DNA from 2 places in the Mesorhizobium robiniae genome. Region 2 is predicted to be linked to the other one. Evidence: riboswitches for the same ligand, from Rfam matches in the RefSeq annotation. Region 2 holds a riboswitch; the other holds the start of a gene.
The links. A riboswitch is a leader RNA that binds a small molecule or an ion and turns the genes downstream of it on or off. The one in region 2 is predicted to bind S-adenosylmethionine.

Region 1 (4,981 bases), on a different contig from region 2:
ACGGCAAGCTGCTGTGGGAAAAGCCGTTCCTGTCGGGCGAGGCGAACATGTCGCACACCATCGCCAATCTCGAACATCACCATTTCAAATATTCGGCCTTCCGGCAGCCGGGCGACGTGCATGTGCACATGTTCGGCACGGCGACGCTGTCCTTCGCCGACGGCGTCAGGACCGAGGCCGGCGACGTGTTCGAGATCGAGGCCAAGGATTTCGGCCTGCCGCTGCGCAATCCGCTCGAAATCGAGCAGCCGGTGAAGGTGGCGGTGAGGGCGCTGTGAGGCAGCGTCACAATTTGGGAGCTGGAAATGAACAGAATGCGGCTTGTCATTGTGTTCGCTGGCCTGGCCCTGCTCCTGATCCAGCCATCGGTGGTCTTTAGCGCCGGCCAATGCAGCCCGAAATCCTACCGTGAAGCCCGCTCGGCGATGACAAGCCGTCTTCTGGCAACCGGCTATTCGAAAGTGCAGGTGGGCTTTCTGATGCGCAACACGGATCGCATGACATCAGCGCTTCGCAGCGACAGGCTGAACGACAATGGCAGGGTTTGCGGTATCGACTCCGCCAGAGCCCATATTCTCGGTTGCCTCAACAAGCAGTTGTTCCTCTTGAAGCGCGGCTCAAAGGCGGCGCTCGACGAGGAAAAACAGACCGAAGGGTTTTGGGGCAGGAAGCGTTTGGCCATACGCGAACTGCGCTTTATCGGCCAATTTCATGGCTGCTTGGGCGCCGCGAAAGAGTATCTCTTTCGCGGCTGACCAGCGAAGCTGACTCTCAATAAATATCGAAGTCGAAATACTTGGCCTGGATCTTCTTGTAGGTGCCGTCGGCGACGATCGCATCGATGGCGGCGTTGAGCTTTTCGCGCAGCGCATTGTCTTCCTGACGCACGGCGATGCCTGCTTCCGTCTCGGTGCCCTTGACGTCACCGACCATCTTGCAGCAGCCGTCGCTCGATTTCTTCATCCAGTCCGTCAGCACGAACTTGTCTGAGAGGACGGCATCGAGGCGGCCGTTCATCAGGTCGGCAACCGCCTCCTCCTGGGTCGGATAGAGCTTTGCCTCGGCGCCGGCCTTGCCATAGACATCCTGGGCATAGTCGGCCTGGGTGGTCGAAGCCTGGGCGCCGACCGTCTTGCCGGCGACTGCGGCGGGTTCGGTCGAGGCAATATCGCTGTCCTTCAAGGCCACCAGCGAAAGCGGCGTCGTATAGTATTTGTTGGTGAAGGAGACCTGCTTCTTGCGCTCCTCGGTAATGCTCATGGACGCGACGATGGCGTCGAATTTTCTGGCCTGGAGCGCCGGGATCATGCCGTCCCAGTCCTGCGTGACAAGTTCGCACTCGACCTTCATCTGAGCGCAAAGCGCCTCGGCGATGTCGATATCGAAGCCGACGAGCTTGCCGTCCGCGGTGATGGTGTTGAACGGCGGATAGGCGCCTTCGGTGGCGATCTTCAATTTTTCCTGTGCTTGCGCCGACAAGGAGCCGGCCGATATCACCAGCATGGCGGCTGTTGCTGCCGATGCGATCCATCTTGAAATCTGCATTTTTTTGTTCCCTTGGTTCAGAGCCACCCTGACGGCTGGACACAGCCAAGCACGACCCGCAGGGTTCAGGCAAGCACGGTCTGATCGTGATCGGCGATCAGCGCGCGGCGCGGAAATGCTTGGACAGTTTCAGGCCCTGCGCCTGGTAGTTCGAGCCGAGATCGGTGCCGTAGAGTGCCTGCGGCCGCTTCAGCATGTGCTCGTAGACGAGGCGCCCGACGATCTGGCCGTGGTCGAGGATGAACGGCACTTCGTGGCTGCGCACTTCAAGCACCGCCCTGCTGCCGGTGCCGCCGGCCGCCGAATGGCCAAAGCCCGGATCGAAGAAGCCGGCATAGTGGACGCGGAATTCGCCGACCAGCGGATCGAAGGGCGTCATCTCGGCGGCATAGAGCGGCGGCACATGCACCGCCTCCTGGCTGACGAGGATATAGAATTCGTCCGGATCGAGCACCAATTCGCCGGCACCGCTCTTGTAGAGCGGCTCCCAGAAGTCGACGACATCCTGCGCGGCGCGCTTGTCGACGTCGACCAGCCCGGTGTGGTGCTTGCCGCGGTAACCGACCAGGCCATCCTTATCGCCATCGAGATCGATCGACAGCGCGATGCCACCACCGGAAATGTTGGGTGGCTCGGTGGCGACGAGCGTCTCGGCACGGTGCAATTCGTGCAGCTCGCTTTCCGACAAAAGCGCATTGCCGGTGCGGAACCTGATCTGCGACAGCCGCGAGCCGGCGCGGACGACGATCGGAAAGGTGCGCGGACTGACTTCCAGATAGAGCGGACCGTTGTAGCCGGCAGCGATCTTGTCGAACTCATGGCCGCGATCGGTCATCACGCGAGTGAAGATGTCGAGCCGTCCCGTCGAGCTCTTCGGGTTGGCCGAGGCCGAAATATTTGCCGGAAGCGCCAGGCTCTCGAGCAGCGGCACGATATATACGCAGCCCGTCTCCAGCACCGCACCGTCGGCGAGATTGATTTCGTGCAGCTTCAGACGGTCGAGTTTTTCAGCGACCCTGTGGTTTGGGCCGGGCAGGAAAGAGGCGCGCACCCGCCAGGCCTTGTCGCCAAGCCTGAGGTCGAGGCTGGCTGGCTGGATCTGGTCGGCGTCGAGCGCGCGCAGCGACGTCAGCGCACCCGACTGGAACAGTGCGGAAATGTCCTGATCGGGAAGAATGCCTGTCTGCCGCAAAGTCTGGCTCCGCTTGAAGGCCGGGCAAGGTCTCGTTTCTTGCAGTCTTATGCCGCAAAACCGTGAGACGCCCTCAGGTCAGACCCAAGGGCAGGCTTTTGCGGAACCTGCTGGTACAAACCTCTTAATCATGCCGGCAATTGACGCAAGCGAGGTCCGGGTCTAAAGGGTCGTTATCCCGTGGTGATTTGGCCGGTCGGCTTGCAGCCACGTTAAACAAGTCGCTAAAGGACCGTCGGGCCGCAAGGCCGTATGGACCGGTTGCGACTTTCGCGGCCGGTTTTTTTGTGTCTGGAACAAAAGTGATGACAAGCAAGAAGCGCAATTGGAAACCTCAGACAGCACTCGTGCATAGCGGGACCTTGCGTTCCGGTTTCGGCGAGACCTCCGAGGCGATGTACCTCACCCAGGGCTATGTCTACGACACCGCGCAAGCGGCCGAGGCCCGTTTCAAGGGCGAGGAACCGGGCTTCATCTATTCGCGCTACGCCAATCCGACGGTCGACATGTTCGAGAAGCGCATGTGTGCGCTGGAGGGCGCCGAAGATGCCCGCGCCACAGCGTCGGGCATGGCTGCGGTGACGGCGGCGCTGCTGTGCAGCGCCAGGGCCGGCGACCATATCGTGGCGGCGCGCGCGCTGTTCGGCTCCTGCCGCTGGGTGGTCGAGACGCTGGCGCCGAAATACGGCATCGAGGCGACGCTGGTCGACGGCACCGAAATCGCCAATTGGGAACAGGCGGTCAGGCCCAACACCAAGCTGTTCTTTCTTGAAAGCCCGACCAATCCGACGCTGGAAGTCGTCGACATCGCAGCCGTTGCCTCGCTTGCCAATTCGATCGGCGCGCGGCTGATCGTCGACAATGTCTTTGCCACGCCCTTGCAGCAGAAACCGTTGCAGCTCGGCGCCCATATCGTCGTCTATTCGGCGACCAAGCACATTGACGGCCAGGGTCGCTGCCTCGGCGGGATCATCCTGTCGGACAAGAAGTGGATCGACGAGAACCTGCACGACTATTTCCGCCACACCGGTCCCAGCCTGTCTCCGTTCAACGCCTGGACGCTGCTAAAGGGCCTGGAGACGCTGCCGCTGCGCGTGCGTCAGCAGACGGAAAGTGCCGGCAAGATCGCGGATTTTCTTGCCGAGCGATCGGAAATCGCCCGCGTTATCTATCCCGGCCGCGCCGACCACCCGCAGGCGGCGGTCGTCAAGAAGCAGATGTCGGGCGGCTCGACGCTGATCTGCCTTGACGTCAAGGGCGGCAAGCAGGCAGCCTTCGCCTTGCAGAACGCGCTCGATATCGTGCTGATTTCCAACAATCTCGGCGACGCCAAGAGCCTGATCACCCACCCGGCGACGACGACGCACAAGAATCTGAGCGATGAGGCGCGCGCCGAGCTCGGCATCGGGCCGGGCACGCTGAGGCTGTCCGTCGGACTTGAGGACACGGACGATCTGCTCGCAGATGTCGAGCAGGCACTCAAATCAGCCAAATAGCAGTCGCCGCGCGGCAGGGATTTCTCAGACGCTTTCTTCCAACTCGGTCATAGCCTTGGTGCGGATGGTCATGGCATTGCCGCGCCATTCGACAGCACCGCCCAGCCAGCCACGTGCCCAGATGGCGGGAAGCACCGTATCCCGCACGATCATCGCAGTGACGGTGCGTGGCGAGAGATACCAGCCCTTGGACCAGGCGAGCATGCATTCCGGCAGATAGGCAATCAGCAGTACGCATAAAGCCGTGGTGGGCAAGCTGACGCCGGCACTGGCCGCCGCGATCAGCGCCAACAGCAGTGGCATTGCCGCGCCGGTTAATATCTCGGGCGCGAAGAACAGCGGGAAGGTGACGCGGCGCAGCCGCGCCCAGCGGGCCTGTCGCGACCAAATTTCGCCAAATGTACGCTGGCCGAGCGGCTGCTCGAACGGTGAGGCGACGAGATTGACGCGCAAGCCGAGCCCATTGACCAGCTTGGTCGCAGCAGCGTCCTCAGCGATCTCGGCGGCGAGCGCGTGGATACCGCCGTTCGCGTCAAGCATCGGCTTGTTCCACAGCATGCTCTTGCCCTGGGCAAAGCCGAGGCCAAGTGCCTCGCCGGCATATTGCCAGCGCGCCTGCAGCGTGTTGAGAAAAGCGCATTCGACTTCGGCCCAGAAGCCATCCGGCCGCGAGCCGATCGGGGTCGAGCAGACAAGGCCTGTGGTCGGCCGCCATGCGGCCATCAGGTGCTGGATATAGTCTTTGGGC
Region 2 (4,981 bases):
CTCGCGCCGGGCGGTAATCGCCGATCCGGCTATGAAGATCGTCTGCGCGACCAACGCCCTTTCCAGCGTGTTCCGGGTCAGGAACGCGCCGCGGTTGATGCAGTTGGTGCTGCGGTCGCCCTTCAGGGAAACAAACGAACTGATGAGGACGTCAAGCGTCGGATTCTCGTCGAACCACGCCAGCGTCCGCTCCAGCCGGTTCGGCAAGTAAACGTCGTCGGAATCCAGGAATGTCACCACAGGTGCCCGCGCCCGTTCGATCCCGGCATTGCGAGCGGCGTTGGCGCCTCGCCATTTCGCACCGACATAGATGAGGCGAGGGTCGCGAATGGCAGTCAGCGCCGCTTCCGTGCCGTCGGTCGAGCCGTCGTCGACAACAATGTGCTCGAAGCGGGTGAAGTTCTGCGCAAGCACGCTCTCCACGGCACGCAAGACTTTGCTGCGCCGGTTGTGGGTGGGCGTGATCACCGTGATGAGGGGAGCGGGGTCCGTCTCGGGCATATCGCCTCAGTTATGCCCCGCGTTCCGCAGCCATCGAATGGATTAGCCGATCGCCTATCATGCCCGTCCCAGGATTGCGTTCGATTCGACGCTACAAAAAAGAAGCGATCATGTCATCACAAACTATTGAGGCGGAACCCATACGCCGGGAGTTCACTGCCGGCGGACGGATTCAAGGAAGCGACCGAAACCACGAACGCAGCGGTACCTAACTATGTCCGACATAGTCAGGCACGACTTCGATTTCGTCGCCAACGAGACCCGCAGCGAAACTGAGTTGGCCCCAAAACGCCAAACTGTAGAATGCCAGACCGACAATCAGGGAGAATGGAATTTGCCAGAGCGGCATGCCTGTCTGGCGGGCATGGCCGGTTATGCGTCGCGTTGTGCGCCACGACATGGTGAACCATCGGCTGAACGATTTCACAATCCGCTGCGTACGGCTGGGCGACTTCAGCTCCACAAACTTCCGATCGGCATCGCGGCCCGTTACCAAAGCGCGCCAGTAAAAGAACCGCCAACCACGTGGCGAGTAATGATAGACGCGTGCGTTGACGTTCAGAATTTTGTGGCCTTCACGTCGAAGTTCATGCGTTAGCAAAGTGCAGGAAACCTTGAATCCATTGTTTTTCGCAAAGGGATGATTGACAATCCAGTCGCGCCGAAAAGCACTGTTATTGGCGTTTATAGCTCGCTTGGAAGCAAATCTTGCGTCGCCCTGAGGCATAGGGAAAAACCAAATCAGGGCGAACGTCCTTGAAAAGAAATCATCATGCGAAAGATATGTATATCCGTTCACGCAAGTAATTTTAGGATCTTGAAACGGGTCAAGAAGAGTTGGAAGCCAGCCCGATTCTGCCACGGTATCCGAGTCGATGAAGATGACGATGTCTCCATCGGTTGACAGGATGCCGTTGTTCTTGAGTTCGTAATATCGACCGCCTGGACAAGCGGTGAAGATCAGGTCGGCAACCTGTTCCAACTGTGGCGCCTCATTTGAGATACTGCTGCGCAGCGAGGCAGCGTCCGAGTCTCGCCCGCCGTGAGAAATGACAACTCGCGGCCTTGCAAAACCAGCTGGGGAAACCGCAGCGATTTCACGAGCCAAAGCAGTCAACCCAACGCCGATCTCGTCCCAGTCGATCGACTTGGCGTTCTCCATTTCCACAACGAGGGAATAAGTTGGCTGTTCTTCAACCATCTTTACACCGCAAACTTTATCAGAGGTCACTTTGTTCGGCGCGGCTCGCGACGATACCGGTTCGGAGTTAGTTATACATAGCAACGCCTGCCGATCAAGAAACACTGTCATCCTTGGAGCGAGCTACCGCTTCAGCAGGAACACCGCTTGCTGGCCGAAGAAATTCCAGAACCACCACGGCATCGAGAGGCCGATCCTCTGGCCATTGGCGTCGAGCGCGGTTGCCTTTTCCACCGTTGCGCCGAGTTCGTCGCAGAGATTGACGAAGTCCCGGATGGTGCAGAAGTGGATATTGGGCGTGTCGTACCAGGAATAGGGCAGGTCCTTCGTCACCGGCATCCGCCCGTCGAGGAACAGCGAAAGGCGCACCCGCCAATGGCCGAAATTGGGGAAGGAGACGATGGTGTGCTTGCCGATCCTGAGCAACTCGTCGAGCACCAGCTTCGGGTTGCGGGTCGCCTGCAAGGTCTGCGACAAGACGACGAAGTCAAAACCCTTGGCGGGATAGAATTTGAGGTCCTTGTCGGCGTCGCCCTGGATGACGGACAGGCCGCGCGCCACGCATTCGTTGACGCCGCGTTGCGACAGTTCCATCCCGCGGCCGTCGACCTGCTTCGTCGCCTGCAGCAATTCGAGCAGCAGGCCATCGCCAGAGCCGACATCCAGCACCCGCGACTGCGCCGGGATGAGATCGGCGACGACTTCGAGGTCGACGCGCTGGGCGTGATTGACACTCATGATGCCGGTCCAAAAAGTCTGCAATCCTCGGGCGTCATGCGCTGAGCCCCCTGGCTCGAGCCGCCGAGGCGATGAAGCCGTTGATGGCGGCAAACAGTTCCGGCTCGTCGAGCAGGAAGGCGTCGTGACCGCGATCGGTCTCGATCTCGACAAAGGAAACCGAGGCGCCGGCCGCGTTCAGCGCGTGGACGACCGAGCGGCTCTCCTCGGTCGGAAACAGCCAGTCGCTCGTGAAGGAGACCAGGCAGAAACGGGTCTTGGTGCCGGCAAAGGCGTCGGCCAGCCGCCCGCCGTGGTCGGCGGCGAGGTCGAAATAGTCCATCGCCCGGGTCATATAGAGATAGGAATTGGCATCGAAGCGGTCGACGAAGGTCATGCCCTGATGGCGCAAATAGCTCTCGATCTGGAAGTCGGCGTCGAAACCGAACGTTAGCGCTTCACGATCCTGCAGGTTGCGGCCAAACTTTCGATGCAGGGCCGCCTCCGACAGATAGGTGATGTGAGCGGCCATGCGCGCCACGGCCAGTCCCTTTTCCGGACGCTTGCCCTGTTCGAAATATTTGCCGCCATGCCAGTCCGGATCGGCCATCACCGCTTGCCGGCCGACCTCATGGAAGGCGATGTTCTGTGAGGAATGGCGCGCCCCGGTGGCGATCGGCAGCGCCGAAAAAACGCGCTCCGGATAGCTCGACGCCCATTGCAGCACCTGCATGCCGCCCATCGAGCCGCCGAGCACCGAGAACAGTTTTTCGATGCCGAAATGGTCGACCAGCATCAACTGTGCCCGCACCATGTCGCGGATGGTGATGATCGGCAGGTCGAGCCCGTAGGGCTTGCCGGTGGCAGGATTGGTCGAGGCAGGGCCGGTGGAGCCGAGGCAGCCGCCGATGACGTTGGAGCAGATGACGAAGAAGCGGCTGGTGTCGATGATCTTGCCGGGGCCGATCAGCACTTCCCACCAGCCCGGCTTGCCGGTCACCGGATTGGTGCTGGCGACATGCTGGTCGCCGGTCAGCGCATGGCAGACGAGAATGGCGTTGGAGCGGGCGTCGTTGAGCGTGCCGTAGGTCTTGTAGGCGATCTGGAACGGTGACAGCAGAGTGCCGGCGTCGAGCTTGAGCGGCTTGTCGGCACCAAAACGCAACACGGGGCTCGACGGCTCGTCGGCCTCGTTGTTGGTTCTCTTAGTGCGCAGCGCGACCATAGCATCCTCTTACATCAACCCATCGCGCGTTTCCGAAAATCGGAACCGATTTTCGCGTCGATGCGATTGTCCGGCCGGCAGCGGACAAACAAAAACCGGCATTGCCTTCGCAAAGCCGGTTACAGGATGCAAACGGCCCTTTAGCAAGTTGTTTAACGTGGCTGCAAGCCGACCGGCCAAATCACCACGGAATTTCGCCCCTCTTCTAGGGCCGGCGCGCCTCGGCGTCAACGGCCAGCCGCTCACGCCTCTCGACATTCCGGGCCACGGCTTGTATTTCCGCTGCGGCTTTCCAGGCGGAAGCGTTCTCGACGGATTTTTATAGTATGAACCAGGCATCGGATCAGGCACGTCCAACGCCCCGCGCGGGGATACTGGATATCGAAGCCTATGTGCCGGGCAAAAGCACGGCGCCGGCCGGCGTCGCCAAGGTCCACAAATTGTCCTCGAACGAGAACCCGCTCGGCCCATCGCCGAAGGCGATAGAGGCCGCTCGCGACGTTGCGGCCAGACTCGACATCTATCCCGACGGCACCGCAAGGCGCCTGCGGGAGGCGATCGCCGAGGTGCATGGCCTCAACCCAGCCAACATCGTCTGTTCCAACGGCTCCGACGAGATCCTGGGCCTGCTGGCGCAGACCTATCTCGCGCCCGGCGATGAAGCCGTCATCACCGAACATGCCTTCATGGTCTACAAGATCTACATCCAGTCGGCAGGTGCTGTCCCGGTGTCGGTCAAGGAAACCAATGAGCGCGCCGACATCGACGCGATCCTCGCTGCGGTGACGCCGCGCACCAGGATCATCTTCCTCGCCAATCCCAACAACCCGACCGGCACCTATTTGCCGTTCCAGGAGGTACGCCGCCTGCATGCCGGCCTGCCTCGAAACGTGCTTCTGGTGCTGGACGGCGCCTATGCCGAATATGTCCGCCGCAACGACTATGAAGCCGGCGTCGAACTGGTGGGCAGCGCGGAAAACGTGGTCATGACCCGCACCTTCTCCAAGCTCGGCCTCGGCGGCGCGCGGATCGGCTGGATGTACGCGCCGATGCATATCATCGACGCGATCAACCGCGTGCGCGGTCCCTTCAACGTCAATGCGACGGCGATCGAGGCCGGCATTGCCGCGATCCGCGACCGCGCCCATGTCGAGCGCAGCGTGGCGCATAACGAGACCTGGCTGGCATGGGTGAGTGAGGAATTGACCAAGCTCGGGCTGCGGGTGACGCCGAGCGTCGGCAATTTCGTCCTCATCCACTTTCCCGAGGACAAGGAGCATTCAGCGGCAGCTGCGGACGACTACCTCTCCGCGCGCGGCTATATATTGCGGCGCGTT

Region 1: it holds a riboswitch for S-adenosylmethionine, as region 2 does, so the genes downstream of both, ABID19_RS06485 (O-succinylhomoserine sulfhydrylase) here and metX (homoserine O-acetyltransferase MetX) in region 2, are expected to answer to the same signal.

The regions. Positions count from the first base shown of each region.
Region 1 is NZ_JBEPMC010000002.1:432,627-437,607, forward strand. It holds gene araD1 (AraD1 family protein) at 1-278, shown strand, start outside; gene ABID19_RS06470 (hypothetical protein) at 306-755, shown strand; gene ABID19_RS06475 (ABC transporter substrate-binding protein) at 772-1,545, opposite strand; gene ABID19_RS06480 (2'-deoxycytidine 5'-triphosphate deaminase) at 1,643-2,737, opposite strand; SAM riboswitch at 2,908-2,985, shown strand; gene ABID19_RS06485 (O-succinylhomoserine sulfhydrylase) at 3,043-4,233, shown strand; gene ABID19_RS06490 (ceramide glucosyltransferase) at 4,258-4,981, opposite strand, start outside.
Region 2 is NZ_JBEPMC010000015.1:100,088-105,068, reverse strand. It holds gene ABID19_RS30435 (glycosyltransferase family 2 protein) at 1-501, opposite strand, end outside; gene ABID19_RS30430 (glycosyltransferase) at 710-1,813, opposite strand; gene metW (methionine biosynthesis protein MetW) at 1,826-2,440, opposite strand; gene metX (homoserine O-acetyltransferase MetX) at 2,475-3,644, opposite strand; SAM riboswitch at 3,765-3,842, opposite strand; gene hisC (histidinol-phosphate transaminase) at 3,971-4,981, shown strand, end outside.